One region of the Paenibacillus sp. UMB4589-SE434 genome, then DNA from elsewhere that is predicted to be linked to it. Evidence: predicted binding sites of a transcription regulator. Region 1 holds the regulator's gene; the other holds the start of a gene.
The links. Region 1 encodes LexA, which represses DNA repair genes until DNA is damaged. Its sites were predicted from a motif close to CGAACATATGTTCG; they were not measured.

Region 1 (16,146 bases):
TTTCTTTGGCATCGAATGCATTCCATTCGCCGAGACATGAGAGATGATCGTATACTTACCTGGCTGATCAAATGTTTGTTCTAATTCATAGTTACCATCCGCTTTAACACTGACTTCCCTCTTCTGATGCTCTGCACCTTCCAGCCACCATTCGAATTCAACTTTTTCAGCGTCATTGATCGGTTGTTCCTTTAACGTAACATGTGCTGTAAATACAGCTGGCTCATTGACCTTTATATTTTCGGGAATTTTTAGTTCAACGGCAATCAACTCCATCTGACCACCAGTTGCTTGGGTCTCCATCTCCATACTGTGCCCTTCATGACTTGAGTTGGTCCCTTTGTCATTCGAGCACCCCGTTATAAGCGCTAATACCAGCATGGCTGATAAGGCTGTTTTCTTCCACATCGCAAGTTCACTCCTTATGTATACTTGTCACACTGTGTTTGTTTACATTATATCCATGATATACCTTTTCGTTATGGCCCGATAGGGCTATATCATCACTTTAACTGTGAACTAATTATGACAATTATCACATACAACATAACATAAGTAATAGGTTTACTTCTAACTCCTCCTACAAAAAAGAACCTGCACATGTGCAGGTTCCCTCTTAAATGATGATCCATTTAGTTTAGTTGTTACATAATTGCTGCAAATCAAGCTCACGTTAATGATCGTCCTTATACAGCAGCTTGCTGATTGTTAATTATGCGGATAATTTCGGATATTTGTTGTAAACTGTTGATTTCAAACTCCGGATGTACAACTCCTGATAGCTCTTGATTAGTTCGGTTAACCCAAGCGTTATGCATGCCGACATTAATAGAACCTTGTATGTCAGTGGTCAATTTATCCCCTATCATCAATCCTTCATGTGGCTCAATGCCAAGTAAAGACATTGCATGTTCAAACAAACTAATGGCTGGCTTGCCCTCTGCAAAATTGCCAGATATCACAATATGGTCAAAGTACTCAAGGATACCCGGCACGCCATCAAGCTTCTCCTGTTGAAGGCATGGAGCTCCGTTCGTAAGGAGCAACAACGGGTATTGTGCCTTTAGCTGTGCCAATACTTCAAATGTTTCTGCATATACATAAGGTCTCTGCCGGCGTTCTTTCATAAATAAATCAGCGCAGACTCTTCCTAGACCCTCATCTTCTATGCCAAGCGCACGAAGTCCATGCGTCCACGCTTCAACGCGATACTGTGGAACAACATGCTCCAACCTGCGAAACTCTTCATGCTCCCCGCCTGTGAAATGAGCCCACAAAGCTTCAAATGGGTTAATGCCAATCAGCTTCGTAAACTCAAACGTATCATATGATGCATATAACGTGCGAGCTGCTTCACGTACTTCTTGTTGCAGGGCGTCGGGATTAACTCCCGACACCGTTTGAGCATACTTGCATGTTTCTGAAAATGCTTCCTCTACACTGCGGTCATCCCATAATAACGTATCGTCCAGATCAAATAATACTGCTCTGATCGTCATCCCTTTCCCCCCGCTTCCACTTACTTCGACAGTTGCTCAAGCTCAATCTGATGTTGATTTGCAAACTTAGTTAAACGCGCACCCATTAGCTCTGTATCGTAACGATTCATCACGCGAGAGAATACCCAATTAGTACCGCGCTTTGATTGCTGAACAACAACATATCCAGGTTGAATCGTAATCTTCTTGATATCCTTAGCGTACAATACACGTACTCGATTCCATTTAGTAGTCATAATGTTGTCTCGACCAACCTTCAGGAACGGCCGCTTTGCAAACAACACCAAGCCAAGTCCGATATACGCAATTACAGTCACCCAATACATCAATGTAGATTGTTCCTTGCTCCAAAACATACTTCCGATGACAGCATACATCAGTGCTAAAATAATGAGAACAGATGGCAGAATAAAGTTTCTCCCCCTATACTCGTCATATTGCTCTTGCCCAGCTTGAATAACCGGTTTGCCGTCCTTCTGCAGCTTCTTGTTCAATACTGAACTATTCTTGCGTACTTTACGTTCCCAACTGCGTGACATTACAATAACTACCTCCTAGATATAGGTGTAAACGGCTATATACATCAAGCAAAGATCGAAAAAAAATTCACATAGCATGATAGATTGCGACCGTTTGCTGGAATAGTACAGCACTTGTTCATTATAAACAGATGATCGCCTAACTCTTATCACGTTCATGCCACTGCCAATCTTGCTCGAAAATGTGCAAGAAGCGAACCACTATAGTAGTGTTCGCATCTCACATGATCTATTTAATTTAGTGAACCGTACCTGAAGACGGACCTTGTTGCTCTTCGTCTTCCGCCCACCGAATAGTGTCCAAATTATTACGTACTTGCTTCCTGAATAAGGCTAAATACTGTTCACGCAACTGGGCACGTTCTGCTACTTCCTCTTGAGTCAGACCAACCGTCTTATGCTTGCGTGCCAGCTCATTAATACGCGCTATCATCATATCGATGTTCATATTCTACCTCCATGTTGTACTGGCGTTAACCTTTACTTTGACATGGTGGAAGATCGTTGTCAAGCTTGATGGTATGACAGCCTATAACAATAACAGCTCGAGTATGAACGTAAGCTCTAGCTTCTCTATGGTGAAGAAAAAAGAGGAACCTCGATCACATCACCTGCTTGTATTAGCCCGCCATTCAAGTCGTTGTTCTTCATAATGATATAAACGTAATCTCGGATGTCCATGTCAGCGGACAGATGTTCCTTTGCAATGGCCCACAGTGTATCTCCCGGTTGGATGATAACACGGATAGAAGTCTTGGCAGGTATCCCCCTCTCACTATCATTATCATTAGAGGAAATAGCTTGAACAATGGTACCAAATGCAATAAACAGTCCAATAATTACGGTTATCGCCAAAGTAAATCTCTTGATACGCAACTTGCGAGCTGACTTTCCGTTATATGTAGGTCTAGTTGATTGAGTGTAAATTGAACGATATGTAGTATACATCATGGTAATTCCCCTCCAAACGTGCGTTCTCTTATTTAAGCAAAAATTTAGCACGAACACACGTTTGAGTCAACACTTTTCTTAGAACATTCGTTCCCTTTTTTTAGTTATCGCTATCCCTTAGAACTTATGTTTGTACGAACGGAGGTTCTGTGATATAATCTTTGCAAAAGTGTACTCATTGGAGTTGATTCTATTGTCGAAAATTTCAAGCCGTCAACAAGCGATTCTTGAATTTATACGTACTGAAGTTCGATTGAAAGGCTATCCCCCTTCTGTCCGAGAGATTGGTGAAGCAGTAGGCTTAGCTTCCAGTTCCACTGTTCACGGGCATTTAGATCGTCTAGAGAAGAAGGGCTTTATTCGGCGTGACCCAACCAAGCCTAGAGCGATAGAACTGTTAAGCCATGATCAATCTGAGCGCGGCAGCGAGTTCAGTCACACTGTTGTACGTGTGCCGATCGTTGGTAAAGTAACCGCTGGCGAGCCAATCACAGCAACAGAGAATATTGAAGATTATTTCCCATTGCCGTTCCATATGGCAGGCGACGATGATAACGTCTTTATGTTGTCGGTTCATGGGGAAAGTATGATTGAAGCCGGCATACATAATGGAGACTTCGTTATCGTTCGTCAGCAGCAGACTGCGAATAATGGCGATATTGTGGTTGCTATGACAGAAGAGAACGAAGCTACGGTGAAGACATTTTATAAAGAGAAAGATCATATCCGTCTTCAACCAGAGAACTCGGCCATGGAGCCCATTCGTTTGACGCATGTCACTATTCTTGGCAAAGTTGTTGGCTTGTTCCGCGACTTTCATTAATAATAAGCACTTGCCTATCATGCATTCAGGTTCAAGTTAGCAGACACTTCCTTTTTAAGCTTCTTGCTTAATACGAAGTGTCTTTTTTTACGTGCTGCACATCAAAAAAGCTCACCTCATACAACTGGAGGACGAGCTTCTCGTTATTTATGGCACAGAGCACAGTCTAACAGTTCAAGCTACTGATTTCTAGGCAGCATGCGGGTACGTTTATCATCAAGCCTATCCAGCGGGAATACATAATTCGCTAAATTTTGAAATTCTACATTCAGGCCGCTTAATTGGTGACCTTGTTTGACGTACTGCGTGTACTGATTTAAACGTTCGATCAAGCTTGAATCAGTAGAAACGAACACTTCTTGACAGTTCGGTTCCATTTGTTTTACTTCTTTTTTAATCTGGGAGATCAATTGATTACTTAATATTTGGGATTGCATCCCGGTATTGGACGTTCGTGCATGATAAGAACCCATACGTTCAGTATCCATATAATCCGTCTTCATGCGGCTGTTACGACTGCCTTGTTTATTAGTTATGGATGCCCTTAATTTCAAGGCAACGCCAACGTAAGCATTTCGATCCGTTACCAGTACTTTTGCGGACTGAATCTCATGTATGCCTTCTAATCGTTTAGCAATCTTATCGTTCATAACCATCTTTTTAAAAGAATGTTTGGAGCCATTGTTAGTGGTGACATAATTTCGATCTATCGGATTAGCCGTTTGTGTATGATTAACGTTATAAGTATAGTACCGTCGTTCCAACTGTTTAGCGCTGATATTGGATGATTTGTTTGATTTGGGATGAATTGCTGTCTGTGTCTGTGGATGTGACGTTTTTGCTTCCATATTATTATTTGAACCACAACCTGTCATTCCAATCACAAGCACGCTGCTGGCTATGACACTCCATACAACAACCCTCATATTCATAAATGCGCACTCCTATCTGACTAAAATTCAATTCGACTTGTTGTAGCATGCGCATTTAACATCATCTTATACGGTGGTGCAGCAATCACCACAACACTAATTTCTAGTTCATTTACATTATGCAGCAACTCAACACCTTGCTGGCATGTACTGATGGTACAAAAATCACACTGCTTTACATTTGATGACGTTGGAGTGCTGACAAGACAAGCAAAAGAGCCGCAAACGATTGCTACGACTCTTTTCTGAGATCACCCTATTGGAACACTGAATGTACTTATCAGGAGGAAGAAACTAAGCGCTTTAGGAAATCACCGTGATGACGTGATACCCGTTTGCGCAACCAGATCCTTCTTTGTGTGCGACTCATAAATGGTGTGCAGGCGAAGCGTCCTTATTTCCTTTTTAACTCCTATAAAGGAAGCACAGCACAAAAACCAAATCCCCCCTACAATATAGAGTGGTGCTGCGCCAAAGAAATCTGCTGCATATCCCCCTATTAAACTGCTTATAGGGATAGCAATCACCGCAAGACTGGATGAGATTCCCCAAGCTCTACCTCGATATTCTTGGGAGATCACTAATTGGATCGCTGTTCCCATCGCAATATTAGTCATCGTCATGCCAAGCATACGAATGGTAAACAGTAACAATGTAAGCGGAAGCCAGGAAGACATCGCAATACCTAGTACAGACAAGCCAACAATACATAAACCTATGATCATGACACGTCCAGCACCAATTTTTCGTTCCAGAGAGCCAGCGAATAACCCGGCCAGAATTGCTCCAACAACGGCAGCTGCCTCAATGCTGCCCAATGCCGCTGCTCCAGCATGAAGCTGTTGATCAACCAATCCTGGCAGCAGAGGCCCCATAAATGAAGCTACATTAATGAGCATGCCTAACATAATAATCGTTTTTAATACAGGGATTTTGGTTACTTCCTGCCAACCATTCCTCATCTCGCGCAAGAAGGAAGACTTTTTAACTGGATCTTTATCCGACTTTGTGTTTACCGGCAATTGGAGGGGGAGAATAAATAGTGCCGCCGCCAGAAAAGAGCATGCATTAACTATAATCGCTGATAGTACTCCGTAAAAGGAAATGAAAATACCTGCAACACTACTACCTACGATATAAAATACACGAGATAAGATGGAATAAGTGCCAGTAGCGTCTGCGAGCAATTGAGGTCCTACCACATCAGGTATAACTGAACTTTGTGCAGGCGTCATAAATGTCGTGATACCATTGAGGAGAAATACAAAACAAAGTGTTACAATGACGGGAGGATTATCCCACTTCCAGACAACAACAGCCAGTAATCCAATAATTGAACTTGCCAAAATATTTGTTGTTACCATAATCAATTTACGATTGTAACGATCAGCTACAGTACCTGCTACAAATCCCATCAACAGACGATTGACATGCCAGACGACTTGTACAAGTGAAGATTGAAGCATGGATTGACTATGCGAATAGACAGCCCAAACAATCGCAATGTTAAAAAATATATCTCCAACTAAGGAAATAATCCCGCCGCTCCACAGCATCATCAACGTACGATTCCTGAACAACTGCGAATAAGTAGATAGATTAAATGAAGGCTTCATACGATCATCACTCTTCCTTGGTACTCTATATGATGCATTACACCATAACGCTGGAATCCTTACATAGATGAGTTTTGCTGTCAGGCTCCAAGAGATAATCAAGTGTAAAGTTAAAATTGCTCAATTTCTGCTCACTGTGTGCCAGACGATGCAAAAATAATGCCACGCCTGCTGAGCCGGTTGCATAATCTGTTGATACTTTCATTAGTTGTTCACCTGGGAACGTAATGCCGTTAGGTCGCTCCAATCGGTACAGCATCACACCACTTGCAGCTCGATGCGCTGCTTCAAGATAGTACTCATCATTTGTAAATTGGTACATATCTATAAGCAAGTTGCCTAGGCCAGACAGCCCTTTGAATAAGCAAGGGAAATTGGTGTACTTTTTGCACGTATCTTTCGCAAGCCTTGTTAAAACATGATAGTATGGGGACTTTGCAGTATGTGCCCAGTATCGAACCAGTACACTGGCCACGCCTGCTGAACCGTCCTGCCAATAATGCGATAACACATGGTCTGGGGCATCCACCTTGCCGCGTGGAACACTTAAATGACCTTCCTCGATTTCCCCTAAATGTCCAAGCTCAAATGCAAGCGCTTGTTCACCTGCCTTCAAATAGCTGGAGTCATTCGTCGCAATGCTCAAGTACAACAAATACAACGCGACACCGCTTGATCCATTCGCGAGACCGTACCAAGCTTCACCTTCAGCATCCAGCCAATAACTCCCCTCCTGTGCATCCTGCTTGGAAGCAAGAATATAATCACCTACCCGTATAGCTTGCTGCAACCAATGATCGTCTTTTGTTGCATGGTAAAAGTGTAAACAAGCCATGCCATATCCTGAAGCTCCTGTAAATAAATTCGCTGATTGCCATAACATTGGGTGCTCCTGAATGTTGTGCATCAGACGTTCGGCCGGTTCTCGCAAACCTGCATCTAACAGTACCCATGCTATTCCAGAGGTTCCTGTAAATAGCCCTGGCGGAATATGTTCGATTGACATCGTACGTGCCAACATCCAAGACAACACCGGCTTAGGCACTTCGCCCGTAATAATGCGTAGCGAATGGGCAACCCCGGCTGCACCATGCGCAATACTAAGCGGATTCAGTTGGAATAGTATGGGATCTCCTGGAAATAGACGGTCCGTCCGATAATAATCTGCGTTATGCATGACGTATCTGACCATGCCATCGATTGTGTCTAGTAATTGTTCCTCCGTTATTCGTACGAGTGGTTGCTCCGGAACGATTTCAATTTGCAAGTTCTCCAAGCATTCCACGATGTTCTGAGCGGTTGGACGCGTTGAAGGATCAGGATGTATACAAGACCGTATTAAATGCTGCATACCCGTCGGCATACCCAGATCCATCGCAAACGCTTCTAAAAATGTATCTTTTTTTGAGGGATCAAGTTCATAAATACTATTTACAGGCAGCAGCAGCGCCAGCATAATGGCTCCTAATGAATAGATATCATCCTCGAACCTTGGTGCCTGGTTCACATCTCGCGTAGAATAGCCAGGCGTAAAAATTGAACTGTAGCGATCCGTTCCATTACGAAAACCTGATTCCATGTCAATGAGCGTTACGCAGCCTTCTTCTACATCACGCAGTATAACATTAGTGATAGATAGGTCACAGCAAACCAGATTGTGATCATGGCATTTCGCAACACAAAGAGCGAGTGACATCCATATCTTTTTTAAGTTGCATAAATAATGGTGTTTCATTTCGTCACTTGGGTCCCCATACATAAGCGGTGTGTGTGTCACAAAGAAGCGGTTAAGTGGTATGCCAGCAATGAACTCTTCCACCAGAAAGGTATGCTCCCAATCCTGGAACAGATCAAGGGGTTGTGGTGCCACTTTTGCTTCAGAGAGGAGCCTCAAAATATCATATTCTTTTCGGAGACGGTATACAGCATCGTGTCCTTGTTCGTCCACTTGTGTGTATGGTCTCGCTTCCTTCACAATGACTTCCTGATTGGTCGTCATATCTGTCGCGATGTACACACCTCCATGCATGGAGAAGCTTAATGCACTATCAATACGGTAACGTCCATCTTTTAGATAAGGGGAATCACTGCTGTCTTCATTGTCGGGGAAAGGATCATCCACCCATGGCGGTGGAGTGAAATACGGCATGCGCATATCGGGGTGGTAATCTCCCTCTGGTGACACTAAGTAGTGCCGTCGGTCCCCCATCGGCGTTAATAACGAGAATCCATCAAACCCTCCGTACCGATAATAGACCGTACTGGAATCTTTGTACCTGCGGTCCGTTAATATGTAAGGTCCTTTGTATAGTTGCAAGGCTTGTCTCAACTGTTCGATGATTGAGGTAAATATATCTTCATTTTTGGGGTATATAGTAATAAACTTTCCTCCGGCCTCACGTCGCCACATCTTTCCCCCTGACAATCGAGCTAATCTTGTATCTCGTAAAAATTTAAAAGGTATGCCCTCTGCAAACAACATATCTGCAACTACCTGCAGTACTTCACAGCAATGTTGGGGAATTGAAGAGATATGGATTTTCCATCCCTGACGCGGCTGCTTATATCCGAATGGTGTTACATAGCACCATACATTAGATTGGCGGGTCACCCATTCTGACGGCAGCATGGGGTGAATGACCGCCATAAGTTCATGCGTTGGGATGTATCTATCAAAAGATTCATAATATTCACTTTTAATTACTCGGTTTAATTGATACCTCAGAAATTCCTGCTTCATAGGATCAACATGCCTCCTTTATTCCAAATACACACGACTACAATTAAGTAGAAGGACAGTGTGAATCACACTGTCCTTCGCTCATCCATTTACAATTAGCAGCTTTGAGAATCACAAGAAGAAATGCTGATTGCCTCTTGATCCAAGTCAGACCACTTGCTTGCCGTTTGCAGCTTTTGAAGATTGAGAATTCTACCCATCTGGATAACCTCCCTTCAAATATAAATGGATAATTATTTCATATATGTATTTTCTTGTTTGTAATGCTATAATATACATCTTTTTTTCAAATGTCAAGTAGATTTAGAATATTAATTTCAAACAAATTTTCTCTATTTTGACGACCAGAAATCATGTAAATAGACATGGTTATACTTCTCCGACAAAGGAATAATTGTTATTACCATTCCAAGGGTTTAATTTGTAAGCGTATTCAATTAAAATGTAGACATAATGAAATAAACCTACTCAAATCCAGTAAAAATCTGAGGCGCTATAATAGCTAAAAAAGTATGGCCTATTCAGAAAACAAAGGGCAATTGCTGAACATTTTCTAATATAAGATTAGGAGAGGTTACTACTGTTAATGAATGTAGAGTTCATTCAACATAAACAGAAGTTATGCATCATTGAATATAATGTAGTCTGGAGGTATGAGAAGTGAGTAATGAAGGAGAGCACATAGAAAGACGATATTGAGAAAGGAGATCATGTGGATTCAATTCAAATGGAGATCATTATTCCAAAATTCAAGTTAATGGATGAATACGATTGGAGTAAGCAGCTCACAGCCAAGCAGTTGGGAAGGATGTCCTACATTCGAATGGTGTGTAATGCACGGAGGAAAGTCTGGGTGACCTCATTAAGGAGACGAGCGCGATGAGCGTGGTTCCACCTGACAATCAATAGAATAACAGGTAATGACGTCATCATATTAATATAACTAATATAATATAGATGCTAAGCTAAATCGTCAATAGCTGAATTGTATTCAATCCAGCTACCTACTCGACCACTACAATAGATATATGCAGTTAATAGTAATTCCTGTCCGCATACATAAGATCACACTTCTAAATAAAGTTATCATTTACTTACTACTATCATGATGTATCACCCCCTAAGGTAGCAGTTCTAAGAACCGGGCAGAAGCAGCAGAAAGCGGTACTCCACGCAGTGTCGCAATACCTATTTGACGCTCAGGTATAGGAGGAACTAGAGGAATCTCAACTAAATCTCCAGAAAAAAGTTCGTTCTCCACGTAGTTACGTATCACAAAAGCGAGTCCAAAGCCGCTGCGCGCAAACTGTACAAGCAAATCGATGCTGCCCAATTCGAATTCAGGTTGAAGGGTTACACCAAGTTTGGAAGCATACGCATCAATAAAATGCCTGGTACTGCCTCCTGATTCCAGCATCAATAGTGGATAATTATGAATATGTTGAAGCGGCAAAGCTACACCTTGGTTGTCTGCGTAACGTCTGCCCCCCACAAGACAATCTTGCAATATGGAGCTTGTACGGAAATCCACTTTATGGTCTTCCACCGGCAAATTAACGATGCCAAAATCGATTTTCCCTTCTTTCAACAGCGAAAGTGTCTCCGGCGTTGTACGGTTAGTGACTCGAATCCGAATGTCGGGGTACTGCTCATGATACTGCTCCAAATACGGCAGTAAATAATGTTTGCATAACGTATCACTTGCTCCGATATTTATTTCTCCTGTTTGGAGCTTGTGCATCTCACCAATTTTTTTCTCGCCAGCCGCCATAAAGCTGAACGCTTGCTCTACATATTTGAACAACACCTCCCCTTCAGTTGTTAACTTCACTCCCCTAGATGTGCGAACAAACAATTGCCCTCCAAGCTTCATCTCCAATTGCTTCAAGGTGTGACTTACCGCAGGCTGCGAAATGTGCAGCCGCTCGGCTGCTCTCGTTAAGCTGCTCGTGCAAGCGGTCCAATAAAAGACACGATACCATTCCATATTAATTTCCATCACTCATTATCACTCCTTATGACAGATATAACTAATATCAATTTTATTTATGAATATGACTTCATTATAATAAGGGATGTAGCATAATCACAAGCTCGGGAGGCGGAGAAATTGACAGTTACAGCAATAGTGGGTGCAAACTGGGGCGATGAAGGCAAAGGAAAGATGACGGATGTTCTTGCTACAGCGTCAAGTTATGTCGTACGTTATCAAGGCGGCAGTAATGCGGGACATACCATCATTAACGACTTTGGAAAGTTCTCATTGCATATGTTGCCATCGGGTGTATTTTACTCCAATGTGACCAATATAATTGGCCCAGGCACAGCGCTAGACGTTAATGTATTGCTGCAAGAGCGAGCAGCATTAATAACAAGAGGCGTGCCAGAACCAAAACTTGTTATATCTGATCGTGCGCAGATTGTCCTGCCTGTGCATCGCCTGTTTGATGAACTGGAGGAGCTGCGTCTAGGTGCTCAGGGTTTTGGTTCAACCAAGCGAGGCATCGCTCCATTCTACGCAGATAAATATGCCAAGCTGGGCATCCAGGTTGCTGATTTATATGATAAAGTGCGACTTCGCAGCCGTCTTGAACAATCACTAGCATCTAAAAATGTATTGTTGGAGCATTTATATCAGCACAAGCCTGTACAACTTGAGCAGATGCTGACGGAGCTTCTAGAGCAAGCAGAGCTGCTGAAGCCATTTGTTGGCGATACGACTGCTATGCTGCATGAAGCTTATGCCAATGGTGAAGATATCTTACTGGAAGGACAGCTTGGTGCACTTCGCGATCCTGATCACGGGATCTATCCTTACTCGACCTCTTCCTCAACGCTTGCGGGATTCGCTCCTGTAGGAGCAGGACTTCCTCCCTATGCGATAACAAGGGTCATGGCCGTTGTCAAAGCATATTCGAGCTGCGTCGGTGCCGGACCTTTTGTTACCGAATTGCATGGAGCTGAGGCAGAACAATTACGGCGACTTGGTGGCGATGCGGGCGAATACGGTGCAACTACAGGCAGACCGCGCCGTGTCGGTTGGTTGGATACAGTCGCGACTCGTTATGGATGCAAGCTTCAAGGTGCAACCGAAGTTGCGTTAACGAATCTGGATGTACTTGGTTATCTGGATGAAATTCCGGTGTGTATCGGCTACAAGCTGAGCGATACAAGCGTAATCAGTCATTTTCCTGCAACAGCCCAACTGGAAGCTGCAACTCCTGTCCTGCAACATCTACCAGGTTGGAAATGTAATATATCACATGTGAGATCATTTGCAGATCTTCCAGTGGAAGCCCAACAGTACGTCCATTTTGTAGAGGCTGCAATTGGAGTAAAAGTTGCAACCATATCAGTTGGCCCACGGAGAGAACAAATTATTACCTGCTAAAATCAATAACACAAATGATAAATCACATTCAATCATAAATGTTAACGAAGCATATCCTCATTAAAAAAGGGTTGAATGAATCGCCACAACTGGCGAGCCATTCGACCCTTTCTCTTAGAACAATATCTTATATAATATGCCAGCTAGCAAGGCAGTTATCGGAATCGTAATAAACCATGTAACAACGATTCGTCCAGCAAGTGACCATTTGACTGAAGAGAAACGCTTGGCAGAGCCGACACCAAGAATAGCAGAAGTGATAACATGTGTCGTACTGACCGGCAGATGGAGCATCGTTGCCGTAAAGATTACACTGGCTCCAGTAATATCGGCTGCAAATCCATTAATCGGTTCGATCTTGAATATTTTGGAGCCCATCGTCTTAATGATCTTCCAACCGCCAACGGATGAACCTAATGCAATTGCTGTGGCGGCAGACAACTTCACCCAAAGCGGCACAGCCAATGTATCCTGCGTGCCTGCTGAGACGAGGGCAAACGTAATAATGCCCATCGCTTTCTGCGCATCATTTGTGCCATGCGTAAAGGCTTGAAGTGCAGCCGTAAAAATTTGCATGGTACGAAATCCTCTATTGACGGAATGCGGATTACGGCTGGCAAATATCCATTTGAGCAGCTTCATAATGATGTACCCAATTGCAAACCCAATCAGCGGTGAGAAGATGAGCGCCTTTACAATATCGATAAAACCATTCCACTTTACCATGCTAGAGCCAGCTCCAACAAAAACTGCCCCTGTCAGCGCCCCAATTAAGGCGTGAGACGAGGAAGAGGGAATGCCAAACCACCAGGTCACCAAATTCCATATTATCGCGGCAATAAGTGTGGCGATAACAATCTGAATACCATTATCCAACTCGGCGGGGTTAGCAACGCTTCCCCCTATCGTTTCAGCTACCCCTGTGAATAAGATAGCACCGATAAAATTCATTACAGCGGCAAGGATAATCGCAGCCTTAGGTGTTAACGCCCGTGTTGAAACGGAAGTGGCGATCGCATTAGCTGTATCGTGAAATCCATTTATAAAGTCAAAAGAAAGTGCCAGTACAATAACTAATCCCAATATCCAGAAGTTAATATCCATGTCCGAGCCCCTAATTCATATGTAGAATGTATGTAATATTCAGACATGCAACTTACGTCTTCATCTTATTCATTCTCTTTTTGCAGCTCATATATTCGCCTATCTTGTCCATATACTCAGCTCCCTCATGCTGTTGATCCTGAAAATCCTTACCTAATTATATCACTTTGTGAAACGAAGCACTAAAGTGATCGATAACCCTTACAAAACCGTGCCAAAGCTTTACTACACACGGCTTTTTTAAGCATACCTGCATGGGTTATAGATTGTTTAACCGCCAATCCTTCATCGTATCCGTATATCGACACAATAGGTCAGCAAACTGCTTGATATCGCCTTCATCCCATTGCTCCAATATTCTTTCTAATCCATATGCACTCTTATCCAAAAACTTCAACAGCTCCTCTTCCCCTGTCAAGGAGATGCTAATCATACTGGATCGCAGATCAGCAGGATCTGACGTCACCGAAATATGACCGGATTGCTTTAAAGCTTGAATACGTCTAGTAATGGAAGAAGGGTTAAAATGAAGCTCGTTGGCAATATCAGACGGTCGTATTCTACCTCGATTCTTGACCATCATCAATATTTCAAACGTAATGCGATCCACTTCAGTTCGCAGCTCCTGCGCTTTCTTGAACTCTTGAACGAGACGAATGGTTCCGAGCGCGAGCTTGCGTAACTCGTCGTGTGAAGATGACATATGAACCCTCCGATAAATTATATAGTTAAATATAATTTATTTGTTTGCTCAAAGCAAATAAATAATTTTACATCTTCTCAACATTAACAAACATATACAATATGCTGCCCACTATCTCCCACAGCCGCTAGTTCAGTACAGCCAGCCGCACGATATCAGCATCATATTTGTGTCGTTTCATTTTAAGGACAAAAATAAAAACAACGGGGACGTTCCCACGTTGTTTTTATGAGTTATCGATATCTCAAAATAGATAATTAAACTACCTGAACCTAGCATTCAAAGGGTTCTTCCCCTTAATTATGGGTAACTACAGCACCAGAACCTCCGTACATATCAAGCTCACCTTCAAGTTCCAATTTAAGCACAGTGACCTGCTCATGCGTATCCTCTGGGGTCATATGAATCCATGTCGTTCCTGGAATGTTAAACCAAGGCACACCACCATGTATATCATGTGTTAGCTCTTTACCTGAATGCAGAACGGTAATTTTATTAATCTTATTAGACAGACCTTTTAAACAAATATTTTCCTTAGGAGCATCATATACGAACAAGTATAAAGATCGTTTGTCCTCCGATACCGTACTGCCGCCAAGGTAGTAACGTGTATGGATACCTTCAGTTGTCCCAAACACAGCTTCCTCATGCGTACGAATCCAGTCACCCAAGCCAAGCAAAATATCTTCCTGCCGCTTATCGATGGTTCCATCTTCCAATGGTCCAATATCAAGCAGCATGTTACCTCCCATGGTGATACAATCACAGAACATACGAATAATCTGATGAAGTGATTTATAATGGTCATCTTTCGGCTGATATCCCCAAGAACTATTAATCGTCGTACAGAACTCCCAAGGCCCTTCTGGCCGAGTTATCGGTATCCCTTGTTCCGGCGTTTTATAATCACCATGTCCTTGCAGACGGGAGTTTATAATAATGTTTGGGTTAAATGATTGCAAATACTGCTTGAACTCCGGCAAATTCCATTGTTCTGCGCTTCTTTCCCAATCACCGTCAAACCAGAGAAGATCCACCTGGCCATAATTCGTTAACAATTCGCGCAGCTGGTTATTATTAAATTCAAGGAACCGCTTCCATTTCTCTTCATCTTGAACACCGTCGATTGGGCTAGAGAATCGATTAACCGAACTCAGATCCTCTGGTACTTTGCCACCTTCAAATACGCTTGGATAATCCGGATGGGACCAGTCAATTAAGGAATAGTACATCCCAAGCCTGATTCCCTTCTTGGTGATGGCATCTGCATACTCTTTTATGAGGTCACGCTGCACAGGCGTCTGCTTCACAACATTAAGATCGCTGTACAACGTATCCCATAACGCTACTCCATCATGATGCTTTGTTGTAAGCACCGCATACTTAGCACCTGACTGCTCGATCAAGTCAGCCCACTTGTCCGCATCGAACTTGCTGGCAGTAAAGCCGCCTAGTTGCTTCATGTACTCCTCGTGGGAAATGCGTCCGTTGTAAAACGACCAGGATTCAGCTATGCCGTCAACTGCATAAATCCCATAATGAATAAAAATGCCAAGCTTGGCTTGTTCGAACCACTTTTGTACCAAGGTCATACTCCTCCTTTGAGTGGGTAGTCCTCCGTATTATCTCACACTTTGTCTTCAAATGGTTTATATATTTATAAATTGTGCATTTGTGCATTTACTACTTTGGTTAGCCCTTAATCCAGACCTGCCCTTTGTCCTTGTTGCAAAACAAGAGGCTATTTCCAACATCTCAATTGGAAATACAGCCTCTTTTTTAGCCCCTATCTTGTTATCAATACAAATATTCACGACCGTATGATCAAATATTCTGCATATTAAGAAT
Region 2 (16,146 bases), 450 kb from region 1:
TTGCTGCTTCCACAACTACACGAATGTCACGCTCTACAAGCTCGTCCAGCTTGTCTTTTAACGCGCCTACATTAATAACGGTGTCTACCTCTGTGGCTCCGTTAGCAATCGCATCTTGTGTCTCAAATGCCTTCGCCTCAGGTGTAGAAGCCCCTAGCGGGAAACCAATTACTGTACACACCTTGACGTCAGGCGTATCTTTTAATACTTCATATGCCGTCTTTACATTAGCAGGGTTCACACATACTGATGCAAAATGATGCTGCTTTGCTTCCTCCGCTAGGCGGATAATCGCATCGCGCGTTGCGTCAGGCTTTAATAAAGTATGATCGATTAAACGTGCAATTTGTTCAGTGTTCATGTAGGGTTCCTCCACTCAATTGGGTTATATTTTACTTGCCACTTCCTTATGCTGCAGCTTACTTGGAATGAATTTCTGCGTGAACCAGCGTTGGACGCTCCACTTTATTGCTTGTGATGGTATAAGCCTCATAGATACGCTCAATCACATCTTCTACTGCCTCGCGGTTGCTGTGGATCGTTACAATCGTATCCCCCTGCTTCACTTCATCACCAATCTTCTTCTCCAGCATAAGTCCGACAGCAAGGTCGATCTCAGACTCTTTTGTCGCACGGCCAGCACCTAGAATCATAGCGGCCGTCCCAATGCTATCTGCAACGATCTCGGATACATAACCGTCCTGCTTCGCTTTAACAGCGATCTGATAGTTTGCTGCTGGAAGCTTGGAAGGCTCATCCACGATGGATGCATCGCCGCCTTGTGCCTCTATAAACGCCTTAAACGTTGCCAGCGCTTTGCCGCTCTCAATCGCATCCTCCAACTGACGGCGCGCTTCTTCAACACTCTTGGCATGTTCAGCCAAATACACCATATGGCTGCCAAGCGTTAAGCACAGTTCGTGCAGATCGTCAGGACCTTCGCCACGCAGCGTGTCGATTGCTTCCTTCACTTCAAGCGCATTACCAATCGCATATCCGAGCGGCTGATTCATATCGGAAATGACCGCCATCGTGTTGCGGCCAACATTACTGCCGATTTCAACCATCGCTTCGGCAAGCGCTTTGGCCCCCTCCAAGTCTTTCATAAACGCACCTGCGCCAACCTTAACATCAAGCACAATCGCATCAGATCCGGAGGCGATCTTCTTGCTCATAATCGAGCTTGCCATCAACGGTATCGAGTTTACCGTTCCTGTTACGTCGCGCAATCCGTAGATTTTCTTATCTGCAGGAGTCAAGTTGCCTGTGGGTCCTGTAACCGCAACTTTAACTTCATTCACCTGCTTGATAAATTGTTCATTGTCAATTTCCGCATGGAAGCCAGGAATTGCTTCGAACTTGTCAACCGTGCCTCCGGTATGGCCAAGACCACGTCCAGACAGCTTTGCTACTGGTACTCCTACTGCTGCGACTAGGGGAGCCAGCACAATTGTTGTTGTATCGCCCACACCACCTGTGCTGTGCTTGTCTACTTTTATTCCTTTAATAGCGGACAGGTCAATCGTATCGCCTGAATCCACCATTGCCATTGTCATGTCTGCTGTTTCCTGAGGTGTCATGCCCTTAAAAAATACGGACATTAAGAAGGAAGACATCTGATAATCCGGAATCGTACCTTTTGTGTAACCTTCAATAATAAAGTCGATTTCTTGCTTCGTCAGTTGTCCGCCATCCCGCTTTTTCGTAATCAAGTCAACCATTCTCATCATAAGCCATCCTCTCCAACGATGCGTTTATAGTGATCCGGCTTAGCCGGTAAAACCGCAATTACAAGAATAATCCAATTAATGTTGACGATAAAATGGAAGCCAGCGTAGATCCAAACAGCAGCTTTAAGCCAAACTGCGCCACTTCGTCACCACGTTTGTCATTTAGTGCTTTGACAGCACCGGTAATGATTCCAATGGAACTGAAGTTAGCAAAGCTTACCAAGAACACAGATACGATACCAACCGCGCGGTCGGACATACCACTCGCAATCTCTTTAAAGTTAAGCATCGCCACAAATTCATTGGTTACGAGCTTTGTAGCCATAATGCCACCCGCAGATACGGCTTCGGACCAAGGAACTCCCATTAAGAAAGCGACAGGAGCGAATATATAGCCAAGTACATTTTGGAACGATATTTGGAAGATAGCTTCAAATACCCAGTTGATCATATTCATTAATGCGATAAAACCAATCAACATCGCGCCAACGATAATGGCAACTTTAAAGCCATCCATTATACTCTCACTAATCATTTGGAAGAACGATTCCTTCTTGCCTTCCTCTTGTACAACGGCAACATCTTCCTCTGGCGTCACTTTATAAGGATTGATCAGACTCGCTATAATAAGTGCCGAGAAGATATTTAAGATGATCGCAACTACGACATATTTAGGTTCCAGCATCGTCATGTACGCTCCAACGATCGCCACGCTTACTGCGCTCATTGCTGACGTACACAAAGTGTAGAGCCGCTGTTTGGACACTTGTCCCAATTGTTTTTTTGTCGTTAGGAACACTTCCGATTGTCCAAGCACGGCTGCGGAAACCGCAACGTAGTTCTCCAGCTTGCCCATGCCGTTCAGCTTGCTTAAAGCTAATCCGACATACTTGATAATAAAGGGCAGGACTTTAATGAAGTTTAATATTCCGATCAGTACCGAAATAAAGACAATTGGCAGCAATACGTTTAAGAAGAATGTAGAAGCTCCTTCATTCTGCAGACCACCAAATACAAACTCCACGCCGCCTATACCAAACTGCATCAGCTTATCAAAGAGCCCTGATACAAATTTAATCAACACAATCCCGATTTCCGTATTTAATACGATAAATCCGAGCACCAATTGCGTAACAATCATCGCAAATATCGGTTTGTAACGAATACCTTTGCGGTTGTTGCTGACCGCATACGCCAGTCCAAAGACAAGCAGCAGTCCTAACAGGGCATACACAAATTTCATTCTATAGCCTCCAGCTCTTTAATGTGTTGCTTTATAATAGCGCTTACTTTCTAACGTATAACACGCTAATCAGTACCCTGATTCGCACGTCCGCAATCATGTACGCCTTACGAATGTAATATACTAAGCATTTGAACTTTTGTAAATACTATTTTGAACAAATGTTATATTCATTCGACTTCATGTTCTTAAATTATTCAATATTGCTTTATTTCCAGCATTTCCACAACGTATTCATTCCCAATTCAACTATTTTGTATCATCTTCTCTTTAATCTTTACCTCCTCACATACCATATTGAACATTTGTAAAATCATAACATCTCAAATTGTTAATTTCTATTTATGTACACACAAGCACAAAAAGAGATACTGCCTTATGACAGTATCTCTAGTATGATCTATTTTTATGAAAGAGCTGTACAGCTAATTCAGATTATCCCGATTCAACAGAAGTCTTGCCGTAAATTGATCTGTAATCAGCACATTGGCATACTTCGCCTGCAAGGCTCCACGAATACCGTCAACCTTTTGTGCTCCGCCCGCAATTAATACCGACTTTTCCTTCTGCCTTAACTCCTCCAATTCAATTCCAATCGTCCTTGCGTTTAGCTGCTCGTTGCAAATTCGTCCCTCTCTGTCAATAAACCGCGATCCAATATCACCAACAGCATGTTGGGACAACAATTGAATATCTTCTTCCGTAAAATAACCAAGGTGGAACAATAACGAATCGTTTGCATCCGGAACACCTACTGTAAATAACGCAATATTCGCCTGTCTGCCCAAATCCAGCAGCCTCCGGATATGGCGATCCGCTTCGATTGCTTGCTTCACTACTACATGGTCCACAATGGCTGGCAGCGGTAGATGATAAGGCATCGCGTTATAGGCTTGTCCGAACAAATGTAAAATCTCAGATGCATATGTTTTCTGTTCGGAATGGCTAACGCCCCCCTTGAGCTGTACGATCTGTACATCCTTTAATGCTTTGTGCTCCAGATGTGCAGCAACTTGATACAAGGTCGTTCCCCATGTCGTGCCAATGATATCTCCATCCTTCACGATGCTGTTCACGTATTCCGCTGCAAGCATACCAATGTACTGCTTAATGATCGGCTCATCAAATGCCGGAATCGAAGCGACCAACGCTTGCTCCAACCCAAACGCCTGCTCCAGTTCCTCCTGAAGCTGCTTCCTGTCTTCCCTTGGGTCCATTATACGAATTTCTACGAATCCTTCTTCTTTGGCCTGCTGCAGCAGGCGCGATACCGTTGGACGCGACACGCCGAGTCGACTTGCAATATCTTGTTGGCTGTAGTCGTGCAAATAATACAGCTTCGCTGCTTCGATGCTTTTTCTAATTTTCTCGTATTCCATAGCTCCCCCGTTAATCACGTCCGACATACATCCTGAGTTACCCCCATTGTGGCACAATCAGCTGTACAGCGCAAGGCAAAAAGAACCGTTCGATCCTCCCCTTCACAGGCAGCAATCGAACGGTTCCTTATTAAATGTCTATTATCCATGCTGATGCCGAACTGCCGGCACTGCAGGTACTTTGGAAGCTACCTTTACCGGACGACGTGCCGTACCTGCTTGAACGGTCCACGTGATCACTTTGCCCGCTACGCTTACCGCCAAAATCGTATACAACGTATCCATAAGCGGCAGGAAAAACATGGACACAAGCAATACCGCGACATCAATCAATATAAATACAGTACCTACGCTCAGCTTCGTAATACGACTTATAAACAGTGCTGCAATATCATCGCCGCCTGTCGCGCCGCCGAAGCGAAGCACAATTCCTGCGCCTAATCCAGTCAGTATCCCGGACACAATAGCCGCAAGCAGTAAATTCGAACCAAAATCAAACACAAACGGCGAAAACCGTTCACACAGCTCATAAGTAAGCGAGAATACGCCTGTAGCAATCGCTGTGTTCATAATAAAGGTTCGGCCTTTGAAGAACCAAGCCGCAATAAATACCGGAATGTCGAGCAGCAATACGGTGAGAGCAGGCGACCAGTCAAATGTATATTTGCCGATAAGCGCCAAGCCTACGAACCCGCCTTCTGCTAAATGGTTCTGAAAATTAATGTGATAATAACTAAAAGCAAGTAAAATTGATCCTAACAACATCCAACCTATGTTACGTAATTGTTCGTTTTTCCTCATCTTTGTTCCCTCTCGTCTGTCGCATAGTTTGCCTATGACTGACTGCGGGAATACAAATAGAGGACTTCATCCTTCGATTCATCTTCGTCACGCTTCCTTCGCAGTCAGTCTCATTCGTCAAGTGACTTCACGATCTGCGAGAGAAGCTAGATGTAGGAAAGATCATAACGTTTCCAGATTGTCCTTTGGGGCATCATCCTTCGGGGACGCATTGGTATCCTGATCCTTTCTGTAATTGTTTTTGGGTTAACCTTAGCTAAAGATATTATACCACAATCTATATGCCCTCCAAACCGCATCCATTCTTCAAATATCGCTGCCGTCTGGATTTAACCGCATTTAACGGGAACGAGCCTGAACCAGTCCCATCTATGGTCTGCTTCCTGCTGTATTTGCTCTGCCATGCTCGTGAATTTGACGCATTTACACTTTTCCAACATTTCCTACTTAAATTGACCCCCCCGTATCCATACTATGGTAAATAACCATAATAGATAGTACAGATGTTCAAGAAGCGATCACATTTGATGTGCGTTAGATCACGCTGTGATGTTTATCACATCCGTAAAATGACAACTGTAAGCTGCTTGCTGTTATAAACATTTCGCTTTGCTGTCCGCCCTACATGATAGGTTATGCGTCTACCGAAGTGGTTGTCCGGGCAGCAGGAACAATTCAGACATTTTAATGTGACTCAAGCTCATTCAGCCATGTTGACCATTTGGTGCTAAAGAGCACTTCACAATCCAGCAGTATCATTTTAACTTTGACCTATAATTAAGGAGGATGTCCTCATGTTAAGTCCACGTACAATTGAATTAGTTAAAGCTACCGTTCCGGTATTGGCGGAACATGGTCCTGCAATTACAACACGATTTTACGAATTGATGTTTACCAATCATCCTGAGCTTCTGAATGTGTTTAACCATGCGAATCAACGTCAGGGCCGTCAGCCGATGGCGCTCGCGAACGCCGTATACGCAGCTGCAGCCAATATCGATCAGTTGGAGACGATTATCCCTGTCGTTAAGCAGATCGCCCAAAAGCATCGCGCGCTGAGCATTAAGCCTGAGCATTATCCAATTGTTGGCAAGCATTTGCTGCTCGCTATCAAAGATGTACTTGGCGAAGCTGCTACGGACGATATTATAAACGCTTGGGCGGAGGCGTACGGTGTAATCGCAGACGTCTTTATTCAAGTCGAGAAGGACATGTACAAGGAAGCAGAGACACAAAGCGGCGGTTGGAAAGACGTGCGTCGCTTTGTGGTCGCACGCAAAGTAGAAGAGAGCGATGTTATCACGTCCTTTTATTTGAAGCCGGAGGACGGCCAAGCGATCGCTTCTTTTGAGCCTGGTCAATACTTGACTGTTCGTGTGCAGCCCGAGGGCCATAAAAATACGCATTATCGCCACTACAGTCTGTCGAATGCACCGGGTTCGGACACTTATCGCATCAGTGTAAAGCGGGAGGACGGCAATGCCAACGCCCCTGCCGGCGTGGTGTCCAGCTACCTTCACCTTGCTGTGCATGAAGGTGATATCATTGAAGCGACTGCGCCCGCTGGTGACTTTACGCTGAAGCGCGACACTTCCGCGCCGGTTCTACTGCTCAGCGGCGGCGTAGGCTTAACGCCGATGACAAGTATGCTGCATACACTCGCGTCTGAGGAGCCGGAACGCGAAGTGTATTACATCCATGCGGCGCAGAACCGCGCAATGCACGCGTTGAGCAGCGAGATCGCTGCGCTCGCTGAGGAACATGAGCGTGTCCATTCGTTTGTTTGCTACGAGCAGGCCGGCGACAGTGACACATGCGACCATGTTGGCTATATAGATGCGGCTTGGCTGGTTTCCGTTGTACCTGCTGCAATCTTGGCAGAAGCTGATGTATACTTTTGCGGACCTGTCCCTTTTATGAAGGCAATCTATCAGGCGCTGGACACACTGCAAGTGGACCGCTCCCGCGTACATTATGAATTTTTTGGTCCTGCCGGCTCCTTGGAGCAGTAAGAAAGCTGTCCTAAGCCACGGCCAGACTTCCTGCTAAGCGTGGTCTGTATAATGAAGGCAATCTATCAGGCGCTTATGCATACGAAGTATGCTTGATTGTTCAAGCTGTGCACAGCCGTCAATTCCACCAACAGGTGTGGATTGACGGCTTCTTGTCGTTAATGGTTCCATGCAAGCTAGACCCTGTAAGGAATAAATGGTGTAATTAGCATCAATGCTATTTGATATCGACATCTGGCTATAATCCGCTATAATTAGACCATTGTCATTTTTCATGAAAGGGCGTCTCATCATGTCTCAACAACCAGAATCAATTAACTTCCAGCTTGAACCGAAAAAGTGCAAAGAATCCAGAGTATTTCGGACTGGCCGTGTATTTCCAAATGATGTGAACAATCATAAGACATTGTTCGGCGGCAAATTAATGAGTTTGATCGATGAAGTAGCCTCTATCAGCGCTATGCGGCACAGCCGCTGCAACGTTGTGACAGCTTCCACGGATTCCGTTGATTTCCTGCGGCCGATCCATCAAACGGACTCCGTATGCCTGGAGTCGTTTGTCACCCATACGGGAAGAACAAGTATCGAAGTATTCGTTAAGATTGTCGCTGAAAATTTATATACAGGCGAACGTGTCATCGCAGCCACTTCGTTCCTGACCTTTGTCTCCCGAGATGAGGATGGAAAGCCTTGTCCGGTAGCCCCTGTCGTTCCCGAGACAGAAGAAGAATGCCTGCTGCACGAATCGGCAGCGGAACGCTCTGAGCTGCGCAAGATTCGCCGTCAATCGAGCAAGCGACTCGCCGAGCGTCTGACGACAGGAAAGTATTGGGAGCAATAATGATTAGCCGTCTGTTGTATAGCAGGAGCCGATCACATTTTTGAGACAGGAATCAAAACGCTTTGCAAAATTTAGTCAGCCGTCGAGATCAATCGGCGGCTGGTTACTTACTCAGAGAACCTAACTCCTTTGCACTCAAATCTACTTGTTAATCATAGCGGCATTTTAGAAAACAGTTCCCGCCACAAGTCAATGTGCTGTGTTAAACCACTGTGCGTTTCAACATCGCTTAATTCGATGTATCCAATATAACATGGACTTTTTTCCTGTTGTCCTCACAATTTTTCAGGCCTTCTTGAAAATCGCCAAAATCTCTCATAAATTCTACTTGAAGATGGAATTACTTTCATTCTAAAGAACCATAGATATCTATCTGATTGAATGCTATTCTATTTAAGGAAATATATTACACTTTGAGAGGAGTGCTCTTTTGAAGAAATTTTTTTCTCATTCTTTGTCTTTGTTCCTAGTCGTCTGTTTGTTATTGACCGCAACACCTGTTTCAGCGCAGAATACAACTGCAACTAGCAATGTTTTCTACTACGACTATACTGACCTCGACGGGAACGTGGTAGGAAAGCAAAAGAAAGAGGTTACTTTAGGAGCCCCTGTTCATGATTCTAATGGAACTATACACGTTACTGTAACAGAAGTTATTTCTTTTGAACTGAATGATGATTTTGACTTAAAGGATAAGCTAAATACTACTACACGCACTACAACATTTTCCCATGACAAACTCGGAAACAATTATATCGACAACGAATTAGTTACTCCCCTAGAAGTAAATGATGACTTTTCTTCCCTCGACTCTGGCGGCCACTGGAAATACACCAATTATAATTGCGACTCACAAACTCAATGTTACTTGTACACTGGCTCTGGAGTATCTTACAATCTGCAAGATGTACACAACGCGTACAAAGAAAAGTATTTAGTGAAAAACAGTACGAATAACCCTACAATTTCAGACTTTAAGCTTTATGCAACACAAGCTGCTAACTCGGTTTCTATATATAACAATAGCGGAATAGCGTATGCACTAGCTATCGCAGGTACAACTGGAGCAATCCCATTCGTAAATGCCATTGCAGCAATAATTGCTGGAGGAACTGCGATAGCACTTGCCTATCAAGGTTACAGCGCTTGGAAAGACCTTAACGATGCCATGAAAAATGCATACTCAATTTTGTAGGTAAACAAGAAAAATCTGCACGAGTAAAATGCAGATTTTTTCTTTAGTCCAATTATTCAGGAGGTTAAGCAGCTATGAAATACAGGCGTCTATTCGTATATTTATGTGGACTTCTAGGCATTGCCATGAGTATCCGTGGTTTATTGCTTTCAATTTCTTTTGGAAAATCATACGTGATAGATGTTGTTGCTCTAGTCTTGTGGATATTATACCTTTACTCTTTTCGTTCTATTTTCAAACAGCAAATTGATAACGAAAAAAAAGGTAGTGCTAATACGTAGATTTAAGTATTGTGTGACGTGTTCAAAAAAACCTAGAATCTTTAAGTATCAGCAATAGAATTTATCCCTTCATCATAACGACGATCAACCATACTCCCGACCAACTAAAAATATATATTAGATGAAAGGCTCTGGAATTTAGTCCAGAGCCTTTATTGCGCTATCATCAAGGCTTCGGCTTTAAATATGTGAAAAAAAGTTCATATTTAAAAACAAGGCAGGAAAAAGCAACATGGAAATGGAAGTATACTTGTAGATTACATAGAAAAGGGGAAAACAAGATGAGTATGACGATGAATGCGCGTCCATATGCGCAGGATCAGGTGAGTGGAGACTCTTATTTTGATGGAGGATTGCTGCAGTACATCGGGTTAACGATTCTAGGCATTATGGTGACGGTGTGTACGCTTGGCATTTGTCTGCCATGGAGCTTTACAATGCTGTATCGTTGGAAAGTAGAGCATACGGTCATTGAGGGGCGACGTTTGGCGTTTACAGGAACCGCAGTCGGTCTGTTCGGCAATTGGATTAAGTGGTGGCTATTGTGTATTATCACGTTTGGTATATACAGTTTTTGGTTATTTATAGCACTGGAAAAATGGAAAGTAAAACATACCCTGTTTAAATAATATCCTTATATTGCATATTAAATACACAAGAGACCGTCCTACAGGAACGGTCTCTTGGCTTTCTTTATTAGTCACACCATTTGACGCTTCCTTAATGCCTGATGCTCGACAGCACTCCTTGCAGCACACCGACATCATATGGAACAGGATACAACATCCGCTTCTTACACGCTCATCGTTATCACTATACCCCTTGCCGAATAAGCCGATTTACTGTCTCGCGACGAACACCAATAAATTGGCCGATCTCTTCTTGCGTGAGCAGATCCGTCACCCGTTCTTCTTTGGCATAACTGTTCATCCACCTCTTCAGCAGCTCCAGTCGTTCCGCCGGCGATCCAATTGTCAGATGATCGATACGCTGCTGCATAAACCGCAGCTTCTCTTGCAGCAGCTTGGCGGCATCTAATGCTTTGTCTGTGCTTATTGCCAATTCCGCATACCAATCCTTCGCGGAGATGCGCTCCACTTCCCCATGTGTCAAGGCTGTCGCTGTGCCATGAAAATCTTTAGGAGAAATCAGCGAATGGTGCGGCACGACCTCTCCCGGATATAAAATATTAAACAACACAATATTCCCATTCTCATGCAGACGTGTTACTTTATACAATCCACTAATGATACGGTATAAATAAGTGCCAGGATCCCCTTGATGGAACAGCACTTCCCCTTTGTGCAACGTCATTTTCATTATATGCCCCTCCATCTGACCATACTCATACACCGCCCTGCTGCCTGCGTCTCTCTCGCCATGTACATGCTCCAAAATACATACCAGCGCTTGATCAGCCTTGTCCACGTCTGTGGATCAGCCACACAGTGTCTAAGCTTCCTGATGTTCTATGTAAACGCCCTGCTCCAAGTAATGCTTGTAGATACGGAAAAAGACCCGCATCCCGAGCCAATATTGCTTATCGCTCTGAATTGGTGTCAACCAATAAATGGCCTGATTCATTGCCTCGTCATGCCCCTCGGCTTCCATGTTCCGGTACCGCTCCAGATCGATATCAAACATGCCCTGCACGACCTCATCAGGTCCTGCTCCTTCCGCACGAAATTCATAGGTAGCCTTGCTTCCTTCCTCTGCAATCCGCTCAAATTGTACATGGTTTATCACTCGTATCCTCCGTTCTGCTATAATCCCCCGCTCATCCCTGATTATAGCTGCTACTTCATGCGCGCATGAGGCCATGTGACCAGCCACCCCTTATTGCGTACCCGCGCCTCATAATACGCACGATCCGTAAATTTGGGGCTTTGGCGAATGTTCATCTCCATTAAGTCTTGAAGGGCCTGCTCCCCCCACGGACATATGAAGGTCAGCGCCCCATCAGCCTCCATTCGTACACCTACAGCCGTCATCAACTCCGGCCAATGCATCATAGCGTCTGCCGTAGAAATAAATGGCTCGTCTCGTCTCAGCATATGCATGCGCGCTTGATTCTTAAACGACCACTTTCGATGCGGCAGCTTTGCTTGAAACGCTTGCTCATATTGTTTCTCAATCGATTCCTGTGTACATATCGAATCATAATAGACAACATCGACATCATTCAAAGGTGTGGGCTCTGCATAACGATGCAATTTGTCCCATACCAAATTGCGTACGTAGCCCGCTCCGATACACCAATCTGGCAAGTTCATCTCCCGAACAGCCTGCAATTCTGACATTCTGATCTCATCCTCAGCAATCCAGGCCAGTATACGCTGCTCTGCCTCATTGAAGCTCCATCTACCGACTTCATCCGTACGGTTCATCAATCAAACCACACCCCTAAGTCCGTGCTAACCGCCAAACGACACACACGATCTAACTGCTGCGCAGTGTTGCGTGATTCCGAGAGTTCAGGCCATTCTCCTATGCGGAAAAATGCCACCTCACTCGTCTCCATGCCTTGTGCAGCACTTCCTCCTGTAATTGTGCACTGGAAAAATAACTTGTACACATCATTCCAGCCAAGTGGGTGCTCATGCTTGTGCTTATCCAACACAGCGAGTAGTCTGACGGCTTCCACCTGGAACCCTGCCTCCTCGTACACTTCCTTCACAACGTTCTCTGCGGCAGACAATCCCCTGTCCGCCCAGCCTCCTGGAAGCGCCCAACGATTATCACTGTTCTCCCGCACAAGCAGCAGCTTGTCTTCATGCAAAATAACGGCTCTTACATCTACTTTGGGTGTCGCATAGCCTTGCTCCCCTGACCACAATTGAACAAGCTGCTCCGCATCTGTATCCGTATGCGAAGCAGCTATAGCTGCGCTTATATGTCTAATCTGTTCAAATCGTTCCACATCAAACGGGTCCTTTGAATAGGCCAAGCCGTTCTGACTAATGGCCTGAAGCTGTCGTGCCCAGAGCAGCCATTGCTTGCTATCCGGCATCACACATGCCCCCTATCCTACATTATCGTAATCGGATGTCATTGAACAGGATATAAAATATTCCTGTTTGCACGTACAGTAAAATCATACCCTTCCTCGCCTCAATGCTCGAACGAACCTGCATCGATACTCCTTGCAGCCTACTTGGTCCTTTTACTTGACTGCTTGAATAGGGATTGTCTGGTATTATCTCAGTGGACGCTTGTGCATCGCATACAATTCATCCTCAACAGCCGCAAAACGATCATTTAACATCTTACGGGCATCTTCCAATGCTTGATTATAAACGTATGGACCTATCGTCTTCAGCATAAATTCCAATATGTCTGCCGATGCAAGCTCTCCAATCGTTTCCGATCGTTCAACCTCATAATAATGCTGAACTTCACTTACTAGCACTTCCCGTTGTTCCTTCGTTAATTTAATCATCTGCTGCCCACACTCCTTTGTTATAGCCATTGATACATTTCGACAATGTCCTTCTCATTCCTGCCCTTTGGCACTCACTTCCGCTTGATAATCGAATATTTGTTCGTTATATTGAATATAATAAGAACACAAGTTCGTATAATGGTTAATGATAACGATACGAAGGAGGAGTCAGATGAGCTCCCGTCCAATGTCCCCTCAAGGGACGCTGCCCCACCACACCGATGATGCACTACTCGTAAAGCATTATGTGCTGCAGACACTTGTCCTCGATGTTCTGGAGCGTGATATAGCCAGACTAGCTGCTTCCTCGCTGAAGATGGCTTATATTTACATAGAAAGTCTGCGCCAAGCTCAGGACGAGGCGACCGCAGAACTCTACCGCATTCGTAAGCAATTCAGACAAAGAGGAATCAAAGTATACGATGAAGAGCGACAAACTCATGGTATACGCGTACATTACATGTGTAGAGGATACGAGCATTCTTTCTATATGCTGCGCGGCCTGCTGCGCACCGAGGTCACTGGCCTAATGAAGCGTTACTTGCATATTCATTCTTCGACACAACCGGATACGATCGCACCGTAATGGCATCAGGACAAGGTTAAGCCAGGACAGTTCATATTACAGAGCTCCTGTGAAAAGTAGTCGATCTCATCGAATCGACTACTTTTTTTTATTACGGGTTGTATCGAACGCCCTGAATAAACGAAACAAGAGACCATTTACTGGCTGCTACTGCTGAAAAAATTCTTTAGCATATTCCACAACACCGTGTACTCCTGAAAGACCACCCTCTGTAAGCTCAATGGCCATAAAACATTCGTCAGGTACTTCAAATGGAGCTTTAATCTGATATTGGCTAGCTTTTTGATAACCAAACTTAGGATAATACTGTTCATGACCCATAACAATAGAACCTTTATATCCGAGCCGGGAGGCGAGTTGATGTCCTTCCATAATCAGCAGCTTCCCTATGCTCTTCTTTTGCAGTTCTGGTAGTACAGCAACAGGCGCAAGAGCAACCAGAATATGATCCCCAACTTTTATTTCTGTAAACAGAATATAACCAACGATTCTGTCTTCATCTACAGCTACAAGCGACAATGCTGGAATAAACATGTCGCTTTTTCTTAGTCTGTTTACTAAATGATGTTCATCATGATCTGAATAGTCAGCCTTTTCAAAAGCCTTCCTCACTACATAAAATACCTCGTCAATATCTTCGATGCTTTCTTGTCTTATTACTATACTCATAGTTAACCACCTATTTTAGAAAAAGTGTTTTAATGAAAAATATAACATTTTTAAAATGCTTTACAAAGAAAAAGCAGCTATAGCACTAGACTATACCCACTTTTATGCGTAATAAGGCATCTATCAGGCATACCACCAAATAGACACCGCCTTTTCCATTAGATGCTCAAATTATACTTTAAGGGCACCTATACGTCAAACAGCAATATACCAATATTTACATAAATTCCCTTATAATCTTAGTAAAAACAACGCTATTTGTATAAGTAATTCCAGAAAATTCACTTGCATAACGAATGTATGTTCGGTATATAATAAAATAAGAATATATGTTCCCTTCGTGGATAAATTAAGTATTACATGCCGCTCTGGCTTTACAATGTTCATAATTTAGGTTAGTACCACGGTCTTAATAATTGGAGGGCTTAATGTGAGTCAAAAAAGTGAAAGGGTTATTTTTTTAGCAGACTGCGAAAGTTTTTATGCGAGCGTAGAGAAAGCGGAACATCCAGAATATAAAAATAAACCAGTAGCAGTAGCTGGCGACCCTACACGAAGGTCAGGTATTATTCTAGCCGCGTGCCCGATTGCCAAAAGTTTTGGTGTGACGACAGCCGAACGGTTAGGGGAAGCCCTCATAAAATGTCCTGATCTTATTATTATGCGTCCTCGTATGCAGCACTATATCGATGTTTCTTTGATGATTACTCAAATATATGAGGATTTTACAGATTTAGTTGAAGTATTCAGTATTGATGAACAATTTCTAGATGTCTCGGCAAGCCTATCGATCTTTGGTGACCCGATCACCATTGCCAAGACGATCCAACAACGAGTAATGATGCAGACAGGAGTAAGGATTCGTATCGGAATCAGTACCAATAAAATATTGGCTAAAATTGCGACAGACATCTGGGCAAAGAAAAATAAAACCGGTATTTTTACCTTACCCCCATCCGATATTACAACCACCCTTTGGAAAGAACCCGTCCATAAAATGTTTGGTGTTGGGTCGCGGATGAGCAAGCACTTTGCCAAACTAGGAATGGTGACAATCGGGGATATTGCAACAACTCCGCTGCCGCAGCTTAAAGATAAATTTCGGGCTCGCTTTGGCAAGCAGTCGGATATTCACGCCGAAGTGATGTGGCGGACGGCAAATGGACTAGATGATAGCCCAGTTACACCGAGTACCTTTCATACGCCGCCAAAGTCCATTGGCCACATGATGACCTTGCCCCGAGATTATGCAGTTTCCGCAGAGATCGATACGATTCTGCTTGAATTGACGGAGGAGGTATGCCGAGATTGTCGGCTGAAAGGATATATGGGCTGGGTTGTAACCGTGAGCTGCATGTGCAGTCCGTATGAAGCTCCTACAGGATTTTCACGTCAAATGAAAATGCCAGACCCGACGAACAATACGAATAAAGTATTTGAGACGGTAAAAAAAATCTTTTATCAATATTGGGACCATATGCCTGTACGCCGTGCGGGCGTTATGTTAAGCACGTTGGTGGATGACCAGCACTATCAACTGACACTCTTCGAGGATCAGGAGAAAACTCGAGCATTGGATAAAGTGACCGATACCATTAAAGAACGATACGGCAGTGCAGCAATTGTAAGAGCTTCTTCCCTTACCCGTGCAGGTCAAGCGCTAGAAAGATCCATAAAGATCGGGGGGCATTATAAATGAGTAAAAAGCTGGAGAAGAATGGCCTGTGGGAGTCCAGCCGGATGATGCTGCCGCAGCATCGGGAAGCTTTGTTGAACAGACAACGTGACACACCGAGTGATACAGCAAACCAACCGAAGAGGGAAGATATTGAATTAATGCGTGATTATATTCTGCTTCCGGTCATGTACACACTGGTAACCAAGAAAATTCACGAAGTTGAGGTCTCATCTGAAACGTTAAAAGCGCTTTATGCCAAAACAGCCCAGATCCTTGCAACGACTATCTA

Region 2: the regulator LexA is predicted to act here: its motif matches at 13,014-13,027, upstream of QP775_RS08130 (YhjD family protein).

Annotation. Positions count from the first base shown of each region.
Region 1 is NZ_JASOYK010000001.1:1,498,153-1,514,298, forward strand. It holds gene QP775_RS06020 (FixH family protein) at 1-408, opposite strand, end outside; gene QP775_RS06025 (HAD family hydrolase) at 687-1,499, opposite strand; gene QP775_RS06030 (methyltransferase) at 1,520-2,038, opposite strand; gene QP775_RS06035 (DUF896 domain-containing protein) at 2,277-2,486, opposite strand; gene QP775_RS06040 (LysM peptidoglycan-binding domain-containing protein) at 2,612-2,989, opposite strand; gene lexA (transcriptional repressor LexA) at 3,183-3,812, shown strand; gene QP775_RS06050 (YhcN/YlaJ family sporulation lipoprotein) at 3,992-4,744, opposite strand; gene QP775_RS06055 (MFS transporter) at 5,056-6,360, opposite strand; gene lanKC (class III lanthionine synthetase LanKC) at 6,398-9,100, opposite strand; gene QP775_RS06065 (LysR family transcriptional regulator) at 10,221-11,099, opposite strand; gene QP775_RS06070 (adenylosuccinate synthase) at 11,211-12,491, shown strand; gene QP775_RS06075 (inorganic phosphate transporter) at 12,606-13,595, opposite strand; gene QP775_RS06080 (MarR family winged helix-turn-helix transcriptional regulator) at 13,855-14,298, opposite strand; gene QP775_RS06085 (alpha-L-fucosidase) at 14,595-15,884, opposite strand.
Region 2 is NZ_JASOYK010000001.1:1,952,415-1,968,560, forward strand. It holds gene deoC (deoxyribose-phosphate aldolase) at 1-361, opposite strand, end outside; gene QP775_RS08060 (pyrimidine-nucleoside phosphorylase) at 420-1,727, opposite strand; gene QP775_RS08065 (NupC/NupG family nucleoside CNT transporter) at 1,789-2,973, opposite strand; gene QP775_RS08070 (DNA-binding transcriptional repressor DeoR) at 3,399-4,352, opposite strand; gene QP775_RS08075 (YitT family protein) at 4,494-5,153, opposite strand; gene hmpA (NO-inducible flavohemoprotein) at 5,948-7,165, shown strand; gene QP775_RS08085 (hypothetical protein) at 7,199-7,441, opposite strand; gene QP775_RS08090 (acyl-CoA thioesterase) at 7,458-8,006, shown strand; gene QP775_RS08095 (hypothetical protein) at 8,437-9,201, shown strand; gene QP775_RS08100 (DUF898 domain-containing protein) at 9,776-10,111, shown strand; gene QP775_RS08105 (Crp/Fnr family transcriptional regulator) at 10,296-10,802, opposite strand; gene QP775_RS08110 (hypothetical protein) at 10,935-11,228, opposite strand; gene QP775_RS08115 (nucleotidyltransferase family protein) at 11,279-11,869, opposite strand; gene QP775_RS08120 (NUDIX hydrolase) at 11,869-12,492, opposite strand; gene QP775_RS08125 (DUF2164 domain-containing protein) at 12,679-12,921, opposite strand; gene QP775_RS08130 (YhjD family protein) at 13,097-13,510, shown strand; gene QP775_RS08135 (GNAT family N-acetyltransferase) at 13,658-14,179, opposite strand; gene QP775_RS08140 (DNA polymerase IV) at 14,610-15,878, shown strand; gene QP775_RS08145 (YhjD family protein) at 15,875-16,146, shown strand, end outside.